Regions from separate parts of the Leifsonia sp. 2MCAF36 genome, predicted to be linked through region 2. Evidence: predicted binding sites of a transcription regulator. Region 2 holds the regulator's gene; the other holds the start of a gene.
The links. Region 2 encodes LexA, which represses DNA repair genes until DNA is damaged. Its sites were predicted from a motif close to TCGAACANNTGTTCGA; they were not measured.
Positions count from the first base shown of each region.

Region 1: a site for LexA is predicted at 4,238-4,253, ahead of uvrA (excinuclease ABC subunit UvrA). Genes of this name have one in related genera too.

Region 1 covers NZ_JBFRGV010000002.1:353,740-362,810, reverse strand. Annotated here, with positions in the region: gene uvrC (excinuclease ABC subunit UvrC) at 1-1,215, opposite strand, end outside; gene uvrA (excinuclease ABC subunit UvrA) at 1,224-4,091, opposite strand; gene AB4079_RS05255 (hypothetical protein) at 4,367-4,888, opposite strand; gene AB4079_RS05250 (DUF58 domain-containing protein) at 4,885-6,204, opposite strand; gene AB4079_RS05245 (AAA family ATPase) at 6,201-7,229, opposite strand; gene AB4079_RS05240 (hypothetical protein) at 7,219-7,896, opposite strand; gene AB4079_RS05235 (DUF4129 domain-containing protein) at 7,893-8,651, opposite strand; gene uvrB (excinuclease ABC subunit UvrB) at 8,762-9,071, opposite strand, start outside.
Region 2 covers NZ_JBFRGV010000002.1:56,990-66,060, forward strand. Annotated here, with positions in the region: gene metE (5-methyltetrahydropteroyltriglutamate--homocysteine S-methyltransferase) at 1-1,744, shown strand, start outside; gene AB4079_RS03800 (metallopeptidase family protein) at 1,854-2,204, shown strand; gene lexA (transcriptional repressor LexA) at 2,227-2,958, opposite strand; gene AB4079_RS03810 (LysM peptidoglycan-binding domain-containing protein) at 3,201-3,566, shown strand; gene AB4079_RS03815 (histidinol-phosphate transaminase) at 3,844-4,989, shown strand; gene hisB (imidazoleglycerol-phosphate dehydratase HisB) at 4,986-5,588, shown strand; gene hisH (imidazole glycerol phosphate synthase subunit HisH) at 5,585-6,226, shown strand; gene priA (bifunctional 1-(5-phosphoribosyl)-5-((5-phosphoribosylamino)methylideneamino)imidazole-4-carboxamide isomerase/phosphoribosylanthranilate isomerase PriA) at 6,277-7,023, shown strand; gene AB4079_RS03835 (SseB family protein) at 7,007-7,855, shown strand; gene AB4079_RS03840 (SCO4848 family membrane protein) at 7,914-8,132, shown strand; gene AB4079_RS03845 (HhH-GPD-type base excision DNA repair protein) at 8,137-8,703, shown strand; gene AB4079_RS03850 (TM0106 family RecB-like putative nuclease) at 8,823-9,071, shown strand, end outside.

The DNA of each region.
Region 1 (9,071 bases), 300 kb from region 2:
TGCGTCCTGGATATCGTTGAGCGCCTTGGAGCGGGCGACGAAGTCGGAGCTGCGGCGCGTCTTGTAGAGGATGAGCGCGTTCTTCGCGTTCATCGAGACGGTCTGCGCGAGGGCGGCCTTCTCGCCGCGTTGAGCGGTCTTCAGCTCGACGCGGCCGGTGTGCCGCCCGCGTGCGGCGGACGGGTCCGGGGTCTCGCGGCGGCGCTGCGTGAGCCACAGCTCCAGCTCGGCCGTGTCGTCGGGAAGCTCCGGGACGATGATCTCGCGCGGCGGCGCATCCGGCCCGTCGTAAGCGTTCTGCACCACGGTCTCGACCAGCTCGCCGAGCTCGACGTCGAGTTCTTTGTCGACGACCCAGCTGCGGACACCGCGGACGCGTCCGCCACGCACGATGAACTGCGTCACCGCTGCGGCGAGCTCGTCGTGCGCGATGCCGAACACGTCGGCGTCGACGCTCTCGGTCAGCACCACCGCGCTCTTGCCGAGCACCCCCTCGAGGGCCTGGATGGCGTCCCGGTGACGCGCAGCGGACTCGTAGTCCAGGGTGCTCGCGGCCTGCTTCATCTTGTCGTTCAGGTCGCGCAGGTAGCCGCTGTCGTTCCCCGCCATGAACGAGGCGAAGTCGATCGCCAGCGACTTGTGGTCCTCGGGCGTGATCCGGCCGACGCAGGGCGCCGCGCACTTGCCGATGTCGCCGAGCAGGCACGGCCGGCCGGTCAGTTCGGCGCGGCGGTAGACGCCGTCCGAGCAGCTCCGCATCGGGAACGCCTTGAGCATCAAGTCGACGGTCTCGCGGATCGCCCAGACCTTCGTGTACGGCCCGAAGTAGCGCGCATCCTTGATGTTGCGGTTGCGGGTGATCATCACCCGCGGGATGCGGTCGCCTAGCGTCACCGCGAGGTACGGGTACGTCTTGTCGTCGCGGAACTTGACGTTGAAGGGCGGGTTGAACTCCTTGATCCAGGTGTACTCGAGCTGGAGCGCCTCGTACTCGGTGCCCACCACCGTCCACTCGACGCCGGCCGCGGTCGTGACCATGCGGCGGGTGCGCTCGTGGAGGCTGCGCAGCGGCTGGAAGTAGTTGCTCAGCCGCGCGCGCAGGTTCTTCGCCTTGCCCACGTAGAGGACGCGCCGGTTCTTGTCCCGGAACCGGTACACGCCCGGCTGCGTCGGGATCTCGCCGGCTTTCGGCCGGTAGCTGACGGTGTCTGCCACGGTGCGCCTTACGCGGCGCCCCGGGCGGACTCGCCCTGCAGGATCTCCTTGAGGAAGAAGCCGGTGTGGCTCCCCGGCGTCTCGGCGACGCGCTCCGGTGTCCCAGTCGCGATGACCTCGCCGCCGCCTGCTCCGCCCTCCGGCCCCATGTCGATGATCCAGTCGGCCGACTTGATCACATCGAGGTTGTGCTCGATGACGATGACCGTGTTGCCCTTGTCGAGGAGGCCGTTGAGCACCAGCAGGAGTTTGCGGACGTCCTCGAAGTGCAGACCGGTCGTCGGCTCGTCGAGCACGTACACGCTGCGGCCGTTGGAGCGACGCTGCAGTTCGGTCGCGAGCTTGACGCGCTGCGCCTCGCCGCCGGAAAGCGTCGTCGCGCTCTGTCCCAAGCGGACGTACCCGAGCCCGACGTCGACCAGCGTCTGCAGGAACCGGTGGATGGCGGAGATCGGACGGAAGAACTCCGCCGCCTCGCTGATCGGCATGTCCAGCACCTCGGCGATGTTCTTGCCCTTGTAGTGGACGGACAGGGTGTCGCGGTTGTACCGCGCTCCCCCGCACACCTCGCAGGCGACGTACACGTCGGGCAGGAAGTTCATCTCGATCTTGATCGTGCCGTCGCCCGAGCACGCCTCGCAGCGTCCGCCCTTGACGTTGAAGCTGAACCGGCCGGGCAGGTAGCCCCGCACCTTCGCTTCGGCCGTCTCGGAGAACAGTGTGCGGATGCGGTCGAACACACCCGTGTACGTCGCCGGGTTGGAGCGCGGGGTGCGGCCGATCGGCGCCTGGTCGACGTGCACGACCTTGTCGAGGTTCTCGAGCCCGGTCACCGTCCGGTGCTTTCCCGGCACCTTGCGGGCACCGTTGAGCTTGTTGGCCATCACCCGGTAGAGGATGTCGTTCACGAGCGACGACTTGCCCGAGCCCGAGACCCCGGTCACCGCGACGAAGGTGCCGAGCGGGAAGTCGACCGTCACCTTCTTCAGGTTGTTGGCCTCCGCATCCACGACCCTGATCATGCGCTTCTTGTCGATCTTGCGGCGCTTCGCCGGGATCGCGATCTCGCGGCGGCCGGCGAGGTAGTCGCCGGTCAGCGAGTCGGTGTTCTTCAGCAGCTGGTCGTACGAGCCCGAGTGGACCACGTGGCCGCCGTTCACGCCGGCGCCCGGCCCGATGTCGACGATCCAGTCGGCCGTGCGGATGGTGTCCTCGTCGTGCTCGACGACGATGAGCGTGTTGCCGAGGTCGCGCAGTGCGACGAGCGTGTCGATCAGGCGCCGGTTGTCGCGCTGGTGCAGGCCGATGCTCGGCTCGTCGAGCACGTACAGCACGCCGGTCAGGCCGGAGCCGATCTGGGTCGCGAGGCGGATGCGCTGCGCTTCACCGCCGGACAGCGAGCCGGCGGCACGGGCGAGGTCGAGGTAGCTCAGCCCCACCTGGATGAGGAAGTCGAGGCGCACCTTGATCTCGCGCAGGACCTGCGCGCCGATCTTCTGCTCGCGCTCGGTCAGGTGCAGGGTCTCCATGAACTTCCGGGCGTCGCTCAGGCTCAGCTGCGAGGCGTCGGCGATGCTCGCGCCGTGCACCAGCACGGCCAGCACCTCCGGCTTGAGCCGCTTTCCGCCGCAGACCGGGCACGGCACCTCGCGGAGATACTCCGCCCAGCGGGCGCGCTGAGTGTCCGTCTCTGCCTGCAAATACTGGCGTTCGATGTAGGGCACGACGCCCTCGAAGCCGGATGTGTAGGACATCTCGCGGCCGTAGCGGTTCTTCCACTTGACCTTGACCTCGAAGTTGTCGCCGTGCAGAACCGCGTCCTTCACGTCGTCCGGCAGCTTCCTCCACGGGGTCGTGAGCGAGAACTTCAGATCGCGCGCCAGACCGTCGAGCAGCTTCTCGTAGTAGTTGAAGAGGCCCTTGCCCTGCGTGGTCCACGGCACGATGACGCCCTCGGCGATACTCAGCGAGTCGTCGCCGAGCAGCAGCTCGTCATCCACCGACATGCGCGTGCCGAGGCCGGAGCACTCGGGGCACGCGCCGAAGGGAGCATTGAACGAGAAGGTCCGCGGCTCGATCTCGGTGAGCTGGATCGGGTGGCCGTTCGGGCAGGAGAGCTTCTCGCTGAAGTTCTGCCACGCGGCAGCGCCCTCGCGGTCGACGTAGTTGACCTGCACCAGGCCGTCGGTCAGCCGCAGCGCGGTCTCCAGGGAGTCGGTCAGGCGGCCCAGGATGTCGGGGCCGGCGACGAGGCGGTCGATGACGACCGAGATGTCGTGCTTGTACTGCTTCTTCAGCGTGGGAGCGTCGGACAGCTGCACCTGCTCGCCGTCGACCAGCGCACGCGAGTAGCCGCTCGCGGCCAGCTCCTTGAAGAGGTCGACGAACTCGCCCTTCTTCTGCGAGACGACGGGGCTGACCACCATGTAGCGGGTGCCCGTCTCCAGTTCCATCAGCTGGTCGGCGATCTGCTGGACGGTCTGGCGCTGGATGCGCTCACCGCAGATCGGGCAGTGCGGCACGCCGATGCGCGCCCACAGCAGACGCATGTAGTCGTAGATCTCGGTGATCGTTCCGACCGTCGAGCGCGGGTTGCGGTTGGTCGACTTCTGGTCGATGGAGACCGCCGGGCTCAGCCCCTCGATGAAGTCGACATCCGGACGGTCCACCTGGCCGAGGAACTGACGGGCGTACGCGGACAGCGACTCGACATAGCGCCGCTGACCCTCCGCGAAGATGGTGTCGAACGCGAGCGACGACTTGCCCGATCCGGACAGACCGGTGAAGACCACCATGGAGTCGCGCGGGATCTCGAGGTCGACGTTGTGGAGGTTGTGCACGCGTGCCCCGCGCACGCTGAGGTGCGACCCCGTCACTCTGCTGATGTTCCCCGACGTAATGCTCCCGGATTCCCCGTACGCTCGATCGTTGTTCACTCGCCCGCTGCTCACTCGCTCTATTCTCCGCCATCCATGCTGTGATTTCGGGGGCTGTTCGCCCACCGCGCACCGCGCCCGTCACGTCGAACGTGTGTTCGATTCTAGCGGGACCGATGCCCGCCCGCTGCACTTCTCCGCCGCAGGCGCGAGTCTAGGCGGGACCACCGACATTGGTACCCCACCGCCATCGACCGCCTGGCTGCGCGACGGATTCAGCGGCGAGGACCACGCAGCAGCGGCGGCACCAGCATCCCGACCAGCGCCGCCACCGCGAGCCCGGACACGATCGCCAGCGCCGGGATGGACGCGCGCGACGACGGCAGCAGGATCACCGCAGCCGCCACCTGGACCGGTACCTGAACCGCCACGAAACGCCGCAGCGACGGCAGCAGCACAGCCGGTTGCAGGCGCGCGGCCGGCGGCACCGCGAGCATCCATGCTCCGACCAGGTGCAGCGCGTGCACGCCCGCGATCAGCGCGATCAAGCGTGGGGTCAGGGTGCCCGGCTCGACCAGCGATGACAGCACAAGCACCCCCATCAGTACCCACGCGGTCAGCCACCGCGGGCGCCAGACGGCGACCCCCACGAGCAGAGACGCGATGGCGGTCCACGGCCCCTCCGGGACTCCGACGAGCAGGAGAGGGAACGCGATGACGGCGAACAGTGCGCGCAGCGACCAGCCCGGGAGCGTCCGCGTGCCGATGTCCGGCCCCGCACCCGCATCCGCACTCATCGACGCCGCCTCCCCGCCGTCAGCGCGCGCAGCCCCGCCTCGCGCGCCGCCGCGTCCTCCCACGGGAGCATTTCGACACCGCCGGCCTGCAGCTGCTGGAGGCGGAGCCGCCGTTCCAGCTCGATCGTGCGCAAAGCCAGCCGCTCGCGGGATGTGAGGTCACGGGCGTCCCGCGCGGGCAGCACATCCACAGCGATCACCCGGTGGCCCGCCGAGCGCCAGGTCAGCGCCAGGGTCGACGGCTGGTCGTCGAGGAAGGTGGACAGCACGTAGACGATCGAGCCGGGCGACAGCCGCGGTGAGCGGACCCGCTGGAACGTCGTCCCGGTCGCGGTCGTCAGTTCGATCTCGCGCAGCATCCGCTCCCGGTGCCTGGCTCCGGCGCGCGGGGGCAGCACGCGGCGGGACTCCCCCAGGTCGTCGAACCCGACCCGATCCCCATCGGCCGCGTACGCGAACGCCAGAGACGATGCCGCCTCCCGTGCCAGATCGAGCGACGAGATCGCGGGCCGGGGAAAGGCACGCGACCAGTCGGCGACGATCGCGCTCAGGTCGTCGCGGGCATCCACCACCAGATGCACCGCGGCATCGGAGGTCGCGGTGGTCCGGCGCACATACAACTCCCCCGTCCGGCCCGCGCGCGCCGTCGCCCGCCAGTCGATGCGCCGCAGACGATCGCCGGGATGGAACAGGTCGATGTCGCGGAACTCCCCTCCGTCGCCGGGCCGCGTCGAGATGTGCTGTCCGGTGAGTCCGAGCAGCCGCGCCGGGAGCGGGAGGCTCCGCACCGGCGCGCGCCGGGGCCGGACCACCCGTTCGACGGACACCTCGTCGCCCGGAGTGCCGACCCAGGCGGCGTCCGGGCCGATCGCGCGGGCTGCGACGGCGGCCACGCGCTGCCGGCCCGAATGCACCACGGGCACCTCACCGGAGATCGCGGCGGCGGTGCGCGGGGTGAGGACCGCATCCACCGGTGCCGACCCGCCGAGACTCAGCCGGAGCTGCAAGGCATCGGGATGCTGGGAGGCGTCCGAGCGGATGCTGACCGCCAACGCGGTGGAACCGTCCGCGGCCGGGTGCGCCGCACCTTCGGAGTCGACAGACGCGTGGACGACGATATCGTCGCCCGCCGAGCCTCGGCGGGGTCGCCGGTCCCACCCGATCGCGGCGGTCAGCAGCAGCGGGGCGCCGACGAGGGCCGGCTCGACGCGCGTCATCACGAAGGAGGCGATAACGGCGACGACGCCCACCACCACGGCACCCGCGAGCGCCGGACTGAGCGTCCAGCCGGTCCGCGTCTCGGTGCGCGTGCTCATGCTCCCGGCGCCTGCGCCCGCTGGGCCGCGCCCACCGCGGGCGGACCGGCCACCGTGTTGACCACTTCCATCACCACCTGCTCGGCGCGGACGCCGCTCGTCCACGCCTGCACCGTCAGCGTAAGGCGGTGCGCGAGCACGGGAACGGCGACCGACTTCACGTCGTCCGGGATGACGAAGTCGCGTCCGTCCAGCACGGCAAGCGCACGCGCCACCAGGAGCAGCCCTTGCGACCCGCGCGGCGACGCACCCACCTCCACCGACCGGTGGTGCCGGGTCGCTGCGGCCAGCCGCACGCAGTACGCGACGACGTCCGGGTCGACGTCGACGGCCTCGACACCGGCCTGCATCGCCGCGAGCGTCGCCGCGTCGATGACCGGTTCGATCGTCGCGACCTCATGTCGCCGTGCCACCCGGGCGAGCAGGACGCGCGACTCCCCCGCCTCATCCGGATAGCCGACGCTCAGCCGGACCATGAACCGGTCGAGCTGCGCCTCGGGCAGGGCGTATGTGCCCTCCGACTCGATCGGGTTCGCGGTCGCCACGACGTGGAAGGGCGTCGGGAGCGGGAAGCTGCGGCCCTCGACCGACACCTGGCCCTCCGCCATCGCCTCCAGCAGAGCCGACTGCGTCTTGGGCGAGGTGCGGTTGATCTCGTCCGCGAGGAACAGTCCGGTAAAGACGGGTCCCGGGCGGAACTCGAACTCCGCCGTGCTGGGCACGTAGACGAACGAGCCGGTGATGTCGGACGGGAGAAGGTCCGGCGTGCACTGCAGCCGACGGAAGTCGAGCCCGACGGCCGCGGCGATGCTTCGGGCGGCCAGCGTCTTGCCGAGGCCGGGGACGTCCTCGAACAGCACATGGCCGCCCGCGAGGATCGTCGCGAACGCGACGCGGAGCGGCTCGCGCATCCCGACAACGACACTGCTCACCCGCTCGAGGACGTCGGTGCCGAGGCGCGCAACCTCCGGGATCGGGAGCGGCGCGGCGGACGGGGTCTGCGGGATGGCGGGGTCAGCGGGCACGGGGCGGCTCCTGGTCGGTCGGTGCGGGTGAGGCGGATGCTGGTTGGCCGGATGTCGGCGCGGCGGAGGTCGGTTCGCTGGAGGTCGTCGCGGGTGAGGCGGATGCTGGTTCGCCGGATGTCGGCGCGGCTGCGGTCGGTTCGCTGGAGGTCGTCGCGGCGGAGGGCGGCGCGGAGCCGTCCGCGGGGCCAAGTGCCTCGAGTCGGGCGAGCGCCCGGGCCACGGCCGCTGTTCGTGGTGGCGTGACCCCGGAGCCGCGGCGCAGCAACGCCAGCGTCTCCTCGCCGAGCACCCGTTCGAGCTCGTCGTCGGCGGCGCGGTCCTCCAGCTCGAGCCCGTGCGCCCGCAGCGCCCGTTCAGCCACCACCCGGAGCCGGCGGACCCCCTCCGGCGACGCGCGACCGCCGCGTGCGCCGAGCGACCAGCCCAGCTGCACGATGTCGCGCCGTGCGCCGGGCCGGAGCTCCGGGGCGGGAACCGCCCAGGCGATGTCCACCGCCTCGCCGAGGGCGGACAGGCATGCAGCCAGCGCGAAAGCTGCTGCTCCCAGCCCGACGGCGTGCGCCGCGTCCATCCCGAGGTACCAGGCCGTCACGCCGAGCGCGATCCCCAGCACGCCGCTCAGGATGAGTCTCCGCAGCATCCGCGGCGGCAACCGGCGGGTCATGGGCGCGCCCCGAACCGGTCGGCGGAGGTCGAGGGGTGGCTGCGCGTCGGCGGCGCGTCCCAGGAGGCGCGCAACACGTCGACGGCGCGACGTGCGTTCTCCACGTCTTCCGTGGTGACCGGAGCGCTGCTGAAGCGCGCACGGACATAGAGCCCGAGGAAGCGCTGGGCCGCGTCGCGGTCGGCGGCCACGCGGGCGACGACCCGCGCCGCGAACTCAGCGGGCGTCTCGGCGGGCAGACGACGGACGCCGGAGTCCGCCGCACCCTCCTCCAGGCCCACCCAGGCCCGCTCGATGGCGTCGCGCGGCTCACGCGGCTCGGACAGCTCGGCGGAGGCGCGGTCGAGGCCTCGACGCACGTGCTCCGGTTCCGGCTCGTGCTGTGTGTCCCGCGGGGCGTCCGACACGTCGGCTGCGGACACCTCGACGAGCGGCGGCAGCTCGGGCGCCGCCTGGCGGCGGCGCCGCAGCCGCCACAGCAGGGCGAGGGCGATGACCACAGCGAGCACGATGAGGGCGACCAGCAGCCAGGAGAGGTCGATTCGGATCTCGCGGTACTGCTGTTGCGGCTCGGGGCTTCCGGTCACCGCGGGTTCCGGCTGGCCGGTGACCGTGGGCCCGGGAGGCAGCAGCACGCGCGGTCCGGTGAACTGGGGCGCGCCCTGGTACGCGAGCGCGAACACCGCGAGGCCGACCAGCACAGCGCACACCACAAGGGTGGTCACACGCCGTCGTCCCGTCGTCCTCGAAGCCACCCTGCCACCGTAACGCGCCAGCCCCGCTGGCGCCGCTGCACGGCTGCCGCGCCGCCAGGCCGCTGCCGCGCCGCCAGGCCGCTGCCGCGCCGACCCTTTCGGCTGGCCGGTCAGCCCAGGTGGCCGGCCTTCTCCATCTGTCGCAGGTCGCGCTTGAGGTCCGACAACTCGTCGCGAAGGCGCGCCGCGAGCTCGAACTTCAGTTCGCCGGCCGCCGCCAGCATCTGCTGGTTGAGGTCGGCGATGAGGCCTTCGAGTTCAGCCGCGCCCTGTGCGGCGATCCCGCCGCTGCGGAGGTTCGGCGTCGGGCTCTTCCGCTTCTGGTCGCGGCCCGCCAGCATCCGCGCCGTGTCGGCCTCCTCGCGGGCGAGGATGTCGGTGATGTCGGCGATGCGCTTCCGCAACGGCTGCGGGTCGATG
Region 2 (9,071 bases):
GTACCGCGAGCTGCTGGCGCGTCTTGCGGCCGCAGGCGCCCCGTGGGTGCAGCTGGATGAGCCGGCCCTGGTCAGCGAGAGCATCGACGAGCCGCGGGATGCGGTACTGGCGGCGGTGCGCGCAGCGTACGACGAGCTGGGCACGGCGACCGACCGGCCGGCGATCTTCGTCGCCGCCCCCTACGGCAGCCTCGACGACGCCCTCGCGCCGCTCGCGGCCACCCCGGTGGAGGCCATCTCCCTCGACCTGGTCCGCGGCTCGGTGCCGTCCGGGATCGACGCGGCCACTGCGTCCGCTCTGAAGCAGAAGACCATCGTCGGTGGCGTCATCGACGGCCACAACATCTGGCGCGGCGACCTGGAGTCGGCGTTCGGCACGCTGACCGAGCTCCTCTCCCTCAGCCCGGATGTGGCGGTGTCCACTTCCACGTCGCTGCTGCACGTCCCGCACGACGTGGACGACGAGCCCGACCTCGACGCGCGCCTGAAGACCTGGCTCGCCTTCGCCGACCAGAAGGTCGCGCAGGTGGCGGTGCTCGCCCGCGGCATCGTCGACGGCCACGAGGCCATCCAGGACGAGCTCAGCGCGGCGACGGCGGCGCTGGCCGACCGCGCTTCGGCACCCGGAGTGCGTGTTCCCGCGGTGCGCGAGCGCGAGGCGGCGCTCACCCGGGCCGACTTCCGTCGCGGCGACTACGACACGCGCCAGGCGGCGCAGGATGCGGCGCTGGGCCTCCCGTTCCTCCCCACCACCACGATCGGGTCGTTCCCGCAGACCGCGGACATCCGCCGTTCGCGCGCCCAGTTCGGGAAGGGCTTCATCACCGAGGCGGAGTACCTCGGGCGGATGCGCGACGAGATCAAGCGCGTCGTCGACCTGCAGGAGGAGATCGGGATCGACGTCATCGTGCACGGCGAGCCCGAGCGCAACGACATGGTCCAGTACTTCGCCGAGAACCTGGACGGCTTCGCGGTGACCCAGAACGGCTGGGTGCAGTCGTACGGTTCGCGCTGCACGCGGCCGTCCATCCTCTGGGGCGATGTGTCGCGTCCCGCCCCGATCACCGTCGACTGGTCGGCGTATACGCAGAGCCTCACCGAGAAGCCGGTGAAGGGGATGCTGACCGGCCCTGTCACCATCCTGGCCTGGTCGTTCGTGCGCGACGACCAGCCGCTCGGAGAGACCGCCCGTCAGGTGGCGCTTGCGCTGCGCGACGAGATCGCGGACCTGGAGGAGGCGGGCATCCGCGTCGTCCAGGTCGACGAGCCGGCCCTGCGCGAGCTGCTGCCGCTCAAGAAGGCGGCGCAGGACGACTACCTGGAGTGGTCGGTCGGCTCGTTCCGGTTGGCGACCGCCGGCGTGGCCGACGAGACGCAGATCCACACGCACCTCTGCTACTCGGAGTTCGGGGTGGTGATCGACGCGATCCGCAACCTGGACGCCGACGTGACCAGCATCGAGGCCGCGCGCAGCCGGATGGAGGTCGTTCACGACATCCAGCGTTCCGGCTTCGAGCACGGCATCGGCCCGGGCGTCTACGACATCCACTCGCCGCGCGTCCCATCGGTCGCCGAGGTGACCGAGCTGCTGGAGACGGCGCTGGAGGCCATCCCGGGCCGCCAGCTGTGGGTGAACCCGGACTGCGGGCTGAAGACCCGCGGCTACGACGAGACGGTCGCGTCGCTGCGCAACATCATCGAGGCGACCCGCGCCGTCCGCGAGCGGGCGGCCGTCACGGCCTGACCTCCTCCCTGGGCCGACGGCCCGGCCGGCCCCGGTACGCGCACAGCGAACCGGGGCCGTTGCCGAGCGGGGAGGCGTGTGAGGATGAGCGCATGGTGCGGGTGAGCTCATGGTGACGATGGCGGACGACGAGTTCGAGCGGATGGTCGGCGACATCTTCGATGCGCTGCCGGACGACATGGTCGGCCCGCTGGAGAATGTGGCCATCCTGATCGAGGACCAGCCGCCCGGAGCCAGGCCGCGCCTGTTCGGGCTGTACAGCGGGCGGCCGCTGACGCGTCGTGGTGTGTACGGATTCGGCGAGCTGCCGGACCGCATCACGCTGTTCCGGAACAACCTGAAGGCGACGTCAGCGACCGAAGAGGAGCTGCGGGCACGGGTGCGGGTGACGCTCGTGCACGAGATCGGGCACTACTTCGGCCTCAGCGACCAGCGCCTGCAGGAACTCGGCTGGGCGTGACCGCCCGCCGGCCGCTGAGCGGCTAGACCGCGCGAAGGACCGCCACGACCTTGCCGAGCACCTGCGCGAAGTCGCCCAGGATCGGCTCGAAGTTGGAGTTGCGCGGCAGCAGCCAGGTGTGGCCGTCGCGCTGACGGAAGACCTTGACCGTCGCCTCCTCGTCGAGCATGGCCGCGACGATGTCGCCGTTCTCGGCCGTGTTCTGCGCCCGGATGACGACCCAGTCGCCGTCGCAGATGGCCGCATCGATCATGGATTCGCCGACCACCTTGAGCATGAACAGCTCGCCGTTGCCGACCAGCTGGCGGGGGAGCGGGAACACCTCGTCGACCTGCTGCTCGGCGGTGATCGGGATTCCGGCCGCGATCCGGCCGACCAGGGGGACCATGGCGGCGTCGCCGACGGGGGTCTGGTTCTCGTAATCGGGCGTCGCGGACTGCGACGGGAGGTCGATGAGGATCTCGAGCGCACGGGGACGGTTCGGGTCGCGTCGCAGGTAGCCGCTCAGTTCCAGCTGATTCAGCTGGTGCGTCACGGAGGAGAGGGACGAGAGCCCCACGGCGTCGCCGATCTCGCGCATGCTCGGCGGATAGCCGCGCTGGCTCACCGACCGCTGGATGACATCCAGGATCGCCAACTGCTTGTCGCTCAGGTTCTTGCGGCGGCGGGTGCCTCCGCGGGCCTGGTTCTCGTTCGACACGGGCGTCCTCTCCTGGCCGGGGCCGTCCACCGGTATGCCTGCAGTGGTCTGCATTGCGGTGCCCTGCACTGCGGTCCGGCAGGAATGTCGGTGGTTCCTGATCTGATGTCCTCAGACAGTCGAAACTGTATCCGCGTCGAGAGGGGAAGACAAACATGTGTTCGAGTGTGTCGCGAACTTTCTCGGGAAATTCCTCGTCGACGGGCTCCTTGCGGATTCAGACATTCGAAGATACATTCGGAACACAGCTTCGCATCCGCGAGTCTGAGGAGGTCACGGCAATGAGTGCAGTACTGATGAGCGAGTCGGTTCCCGCCCTTCGTGCGGTTCCGCCCCTGCCGGAGGGCGCACGCGTCCGCCTGCGTCTCACGCGACGCGGCCGAGCTGTGCTGTCGGCCCTGGTGGCACTGCCGCTCGTGATCGGTGCTCTGGTCTTCGCCCTCAACGGTGGCGGCGCCATCGCCAGCGGCGAGCAGACGCACGTGAGCTTCCAGTACGTCTCCGTCCAGTCGGGCGATTCGCTGTGGTCGGTCGCCGAGCGCGTCGCGCCGAACGCCGACCCGCGCGACGTGATCGCCGACATCGTCTCCCTGAACGGTCTGGAGTCGGCCGTGGTGTCGCCCGGCCAGCAACTCGCCGTTCCTGCCAAGTACGCGAAGTAGGAGGAGTTTGCGAGGAGTCGTCCTCGCGTCTCCTTCTTTTTCGTTCCCCCGGGTTTGATCGATCGCACAGTCCTCCGTTTTCCGCCGGGCAGCGACCTTGCTGGCGTCGCAGAATCGGTCGACCACCCCGTCGTCTCGTGCCGCGGAAGCGGAGGAGAACCGGCGGCATAGAGGCCGGCGCGAGGTCAATCGGAGGAGAACGGCGGGTGGCGCCGTGCGAGCTCCTGCGTTACGTCACGTAAGGATGCCGGGCCCAGCCGCTGACTACGATTGAACGGTGACCTCCCTCTCCGAGCTGCCGATCCGAGACGACCTCCGCGGTCGTTCCCCGTACGGTGCGCCACAGCGTCCGGTGCCCGTCGCGCTCAACGTGAACGAGAACACGCATCCGGTCCCGGCGGATGTCGCGGCCGACATCGTGGCCAGGGTCGCGGCGGCCGTCGGCGGAGTGAATCGCTACCCCGATCGGGAGTTCACCGAGTTGCGCGAAGCCTTCGCGCGTTACCTCGGGCACGGCCTCACCGCCGATGCGATCTGGGCGGCGAACGGGTCAAACGAGGTGCTGCAGCACATCCTGCAGGCGTTCGGTGGCCCAGGCCGTTCCCTGCTCGGCTTCGCACCCACGTACTCCATGTATCCGTTGCTCGCCTCGGGCACCGGCACCAGCTACCTGGCCGGCAGCAGGGACGCCGACTACGAGCTGTCGCCCGAGACCGCCGCCGCACAGATCCGCGAGGTGGACCCGGACATCGTCATTCTGTGCTCGCCCAACAACCCGACCGGGACGCCGCTCGATCTGGACACCATCGAGGCGGCCTACGACGCCGCGCGCGGGATCGTGGTCGTCGACGAGGCCTACGCCGAGTTCCTCCCCGAGGGCGCGCCGTCCGCGCTCACCCTGCTGCCGGGCCGACCCCGGCTGCTGATCTCGCGAACGATGAGCAAGGCGTTCGCCTTCGCCGGCGCGCGTGTCGGCTACCTCGCCGCCGACCCGGCGGTCATCGACGCGCTCCGCCTGGTGCGCCTCCCGTACCACCTGTCCGCCCTCACGCAGGCCGCCGCCCTCGGTGCGCTCGCCCACTCGGACGAGATGCTGGCGACCGTCGGCGAGATCCGCGTGCAGCGCGACCGCCTCGTCTCCGAACTCGCCAGGCTCGGCTACACGCCCCACCGCAGCGGCAGCAACTTCGTGCTGTTCGGCGGGGTCGACGACCCCCACGCGACCTTCGAGGCGCTGGCGCAGCGCGGCATCCTCATCCGCGATGTCGGCATCCCGAACCACTTGCGGGTCACCGCGGGAACCGAGGAGGAGACCACGGCGTTCCTCGAGGCCCTCGCCGCACTCGGCCGTCCCGCGCGTGCGACCGCGGAAGACGGTGCCCCCGAGCGGTCTCAGAGCGCCCCAGTAGACTCGGACGCATGACGAATCGCGCCGCAACGGTCTCGCGGGGAACGAGTGAGTCGAGCATCGAGCTGAGCCTCGATCTCGACGGCACCGGCACGTCCGACATCCAGACGAGCGTCCCGTTCTTCGACCACCTGCTCACCGCGTTCGCCAAGCACTCGCTGACCGATCTGCGCGTCCGCGCCACCGGAGACACCGACATCGACGTGCACCACACGGTCGAAGACGTCGGAATCGTCCTTGGCCAGGCGATCGCCGAGGCGCTCGGCGACAAGGCGGGCATCTCGCGCTACGGGGACGCCCTGGTGCCCCTGGACGAGGCGCTCGTTCAGGCGGTCGTCGACATCTCCGGTCGGCCGTACCTCGTGCACACCGGCGAGCCGGCCGGCTTCGAGCTGCACCTCATCGGCGGCCACTTCACCGGGTCGATGGTGCGCCACGTCTTCGAGGCCATCTCGTTCAATGCGCGCATCACCACGCACATCACCGTCGTTGGCGGCCGCGACCCGCACCACATCGCCGAGGCCGAATTCAAGGCGTTCGCGCGGGCGTTCCGCCAGGCGAAGGCGCTCGACCCGCTGGTCAGCGGCATCCCGTCGACCAAGGGCGCGCTGTGACCGACGGGCGGAGGCCCCAGGTCGTCGTCTTCGACTACGGAACGGGCAACGTCCACTCGGCGGTCAAGGCTCTCGAGGCCGCCGGAGCCGACGTCGAACTGACCGGCAACCGGAGGCGCGCGCAGGAGGCCGACGGCCTGCTCGTCCCCGGCGTCGGCGCCTTCACCGCCGTCGCGGAGGCGCTGCGCGCGTCCCACGGCGACGAGGTCATCGACCGCCGGCTCGCGGGAGGACGCCCGGTGCTGGGCATCTGCGTCGGCATGCAGATCATGTTCGACCGCGGTGTGGAGCACGGGCTGGAGACCGAAGGACTGGGGGAGTGGCCGGGAACAGTCGACCTCATCCGAGCCGAGGTCGTGCCGCACATGGGCTGGAACACGGTGCGTGCGCCGGAGGACTCGACGCTGTTCGCGGGACTCCGGGACGAACGCTTCTACTTCGTCCACTCCTACGCGGCGCAGGACTGGACACTGCACCCGGAGGCTCCGTTCCCGAAACCCAAGGTCACCTGGGCCGACCACGGCGTGCCGTTCGTGGCTGCGGTCGAGAACGGCCCGCTCAGCGCCACGCAGTTCCACCCGGAGAAGTCCGGCAGCGCAGGTATCGCACTGCTGAAGAATTGGGTCCGCTCCCTGTAGTGGGGCGCCCGCAACATCCACCCGTCATCCCCCGTTCCCCGAGGAAGCACATGACCGATTTCATCTCCACGCCCCCGCTCGTCCTCCTGCCCGCTGTGGATGTGGCCGACGGCAAGGCCGTGCGGCTCACCCAGGGGGAGGCCGGAAGTGAGACGAGCTACGGCGACCCGGTCGACGCTGCTGCCGAGTGGGCCGAGGCGGGGGCCGAGTGGATCCACCTGGTCGACCTCGATGCCGCGTTCGGCCGGGGCGAGAACCGGTCGCTGCTGAAGCGGGTCATCCGCCAGGTGCACGGGGTCAGCATCGAACTGTCGGGCGGCATCCGCGACGACGCCTCGCTCGAGCAGGCTCTCGAGGCGGGCGCGACTCGTGTCAACCTGGGCACGGCCGCGCTGGAGAATCCGGAGTGGGCCGCCAGCGCGATCAGCAACTACGGCGAGGCGATCGCCGTCGGGCTGGATGTGCGCGGCACGACGCTGGCCGCGCGCGGCTGGACCCGCGAGGGCGGCGACCTGTGGGAGGTGCTCGACCGACTCGAGGACGCCGGGTGCGCACGCTACGTGGTCACCGACGTCACCAAGGACGGCACGCTGCGCGGCCCGAACCTCGACCTCCTTCGGCAGGTGCTCGACCGGACGGAACGTCCCGTGGTCGCATCGGGAGGCATCTCGAACCTCGACGACATCGCCGCGCTGCGCGAGCTCGTGCCGCTCGGCCTGGAAGGTGCGATCGTCGGCAAAGCCCTGTACGCCGGCGCCTTTACGCTGCCCGAGGCGCTGGATGTCGCCGGACGCTGACCGAACGCCGCCGGGGCGGGACGCTGAAGCCGGTCCGAGCGAGACGGGCGCTGCCCGCCTGGCCGGATTCGCCGCATCCCTCGCCGACTCGGCCGGTCAGGTGTGGCAGGGACGCGAGTTCGACGACAACCCGTTCGGCGATGACGACGGCTCCGCGCCCGCGGCCCTGCTCGGCGCATTCGCCGCGTTCCGTGCGGGTGAGGCCGGCGCGGAGTCGGTGGTGGACGCGCTGCGGGGCTCACGCCTCCTCATCCCCCTGGTCGCCGAACTCGGCGAGGAGGGCGCGAATGAGGTCGGGATGCTCGTGGATAAGACGCAGGAGCTCTCCATCGTCACCGTCGCCGGGCCCGACGGGCGGACGGTGCAGCCGGTGTTCTCATCGGTGACCGCGATGCAGGCCTGGAACCCGGCCGCCCGGCCGGTGCCCGCCGAAGGCCGGCGGGTGGCGCTGGCGGCCGCGTCGGAGGGGACCGAGCTGATCGTTCTCGACCCCACCTCCGAGACCGAGTTCGTGCTGCGGCGGCCGGCGGTCTGGGCCGTCGCGCAAGGCACCCCCTGGGTGCCTTGCCACCGCGACCCTGCCGTCGCCGAGGCGTTCCGCGCCTCCATCGCCTCCGAGCTGGGAGTCCACGGTGTCGCCCTCCTCTCCGGCGACCCGCTCAGCCGGCTGGCCGGCGAGGAGCTCGTCGTCCGGCTGGCCCTGGCGGCCGGGCTCACGCGCGAGGAGCTCGACGCCATCCTGGCCCGGCTCGCGCAGCGCTGGGCGGCGGACGACGTGATCGCCACACGGGTCGACTCGCTTCGGGTGCAGCTGGTCGCGTCCGACGACTGAAGAGCCGTTTTCTCGAGCGGCCGGGCCTGCAGAGCGCGACGCTTAGGCTGGAGGCACCATGACCGTCTTCGCTGCCATCGTGCTGTTCCTGAACACCGTCTTCAACGTCGTCGCGTGGCCACGGTTCTTCGCCCGCGTCCGAAACGACCAGCGGGCGCGGGATGCTGCGGGCCGGGCGACCCCGTTCCTCGTCGTTCACGGCGTGCTGCTCGGCATTGCGCTGCTCCTGGCCGCGCTGTCCGCTGTGGCGGGCATCCTCCTCCTGGTGGCAGGCTGAGGGCATGCCTCTCAACATCACCGGCGACGCCGCCGCGGACGCCCTCCTGGACGAGTCCCCCTTCGCACTGCTGACCGGGATGCTGCTGGACCAGCAGATCCCGATGGAGACGGCGTTCGCCGGTCCTGCCAAGCTGCGCGACCGACTCGGTGCCCTCGACCCGGCGACCGTCGCGGCGGTCGATCCGGAGAAACTGGCCGAGATCATGAAGCAGACGCCGGCGGTGCACCGCTTCCCCGGCTCGATGGCCGGCCGGGTCCAGGCGCTCGCGGCGGCGATCGTGTCCGACTGGGGTGGCGACACCGCGGCGATCTGGACACAGGGTGACCCCGACGGCGCCGAGATCCTGCGGCGACTCAAGGCGCTGCCGGGATTCGGCGAGCAGAAGGCGAAGATCTTCCTCGCGCTGCTCGGCAAGCAGAAGGGTCTGCAGGCGCCGGGGTGGCAGGCGGCAGCGGGCGATTACGGCAGCGTCGGCTATCGGTCGGTTGCCGACATCGTCGACGCCGACTCGCTGGCGCGCGTTCGCGAGCACAAGCGCGCGATGAAGGCCGCCGCCAAGGCGAAGTGACCGGGCGGAAACTGTCCACAGCGCGGCCGTCATCGGGAGTTGCTCGGCGTCGCTGTGGATCGCATCCGGCTGTCGGTGGTCGCCGATAGTCTCGCAGCACGGGATGAAGGGAGGTCGCCGTGTTCCTACTCGACGGGGTCATCGTCACGAGCGCCAGCGACCTCACGGAGGCGTCGAAGTGCGAGTTCGCCTTCCTGCGCACGCTGGACGTCAAGCTGGGTCGGCTCGAGAAGACTGAAGAGGTCGAAGACCCGATGTATGTGCGTTCGGCGCGGATGGGCGATGAGCACGAGCACCGGATCCTGGAGCGCTACCGCGAGCGGTTCGGTAGCGGGGTAGCCGAGATCGAGCGGCCCGAGAAGCTGACG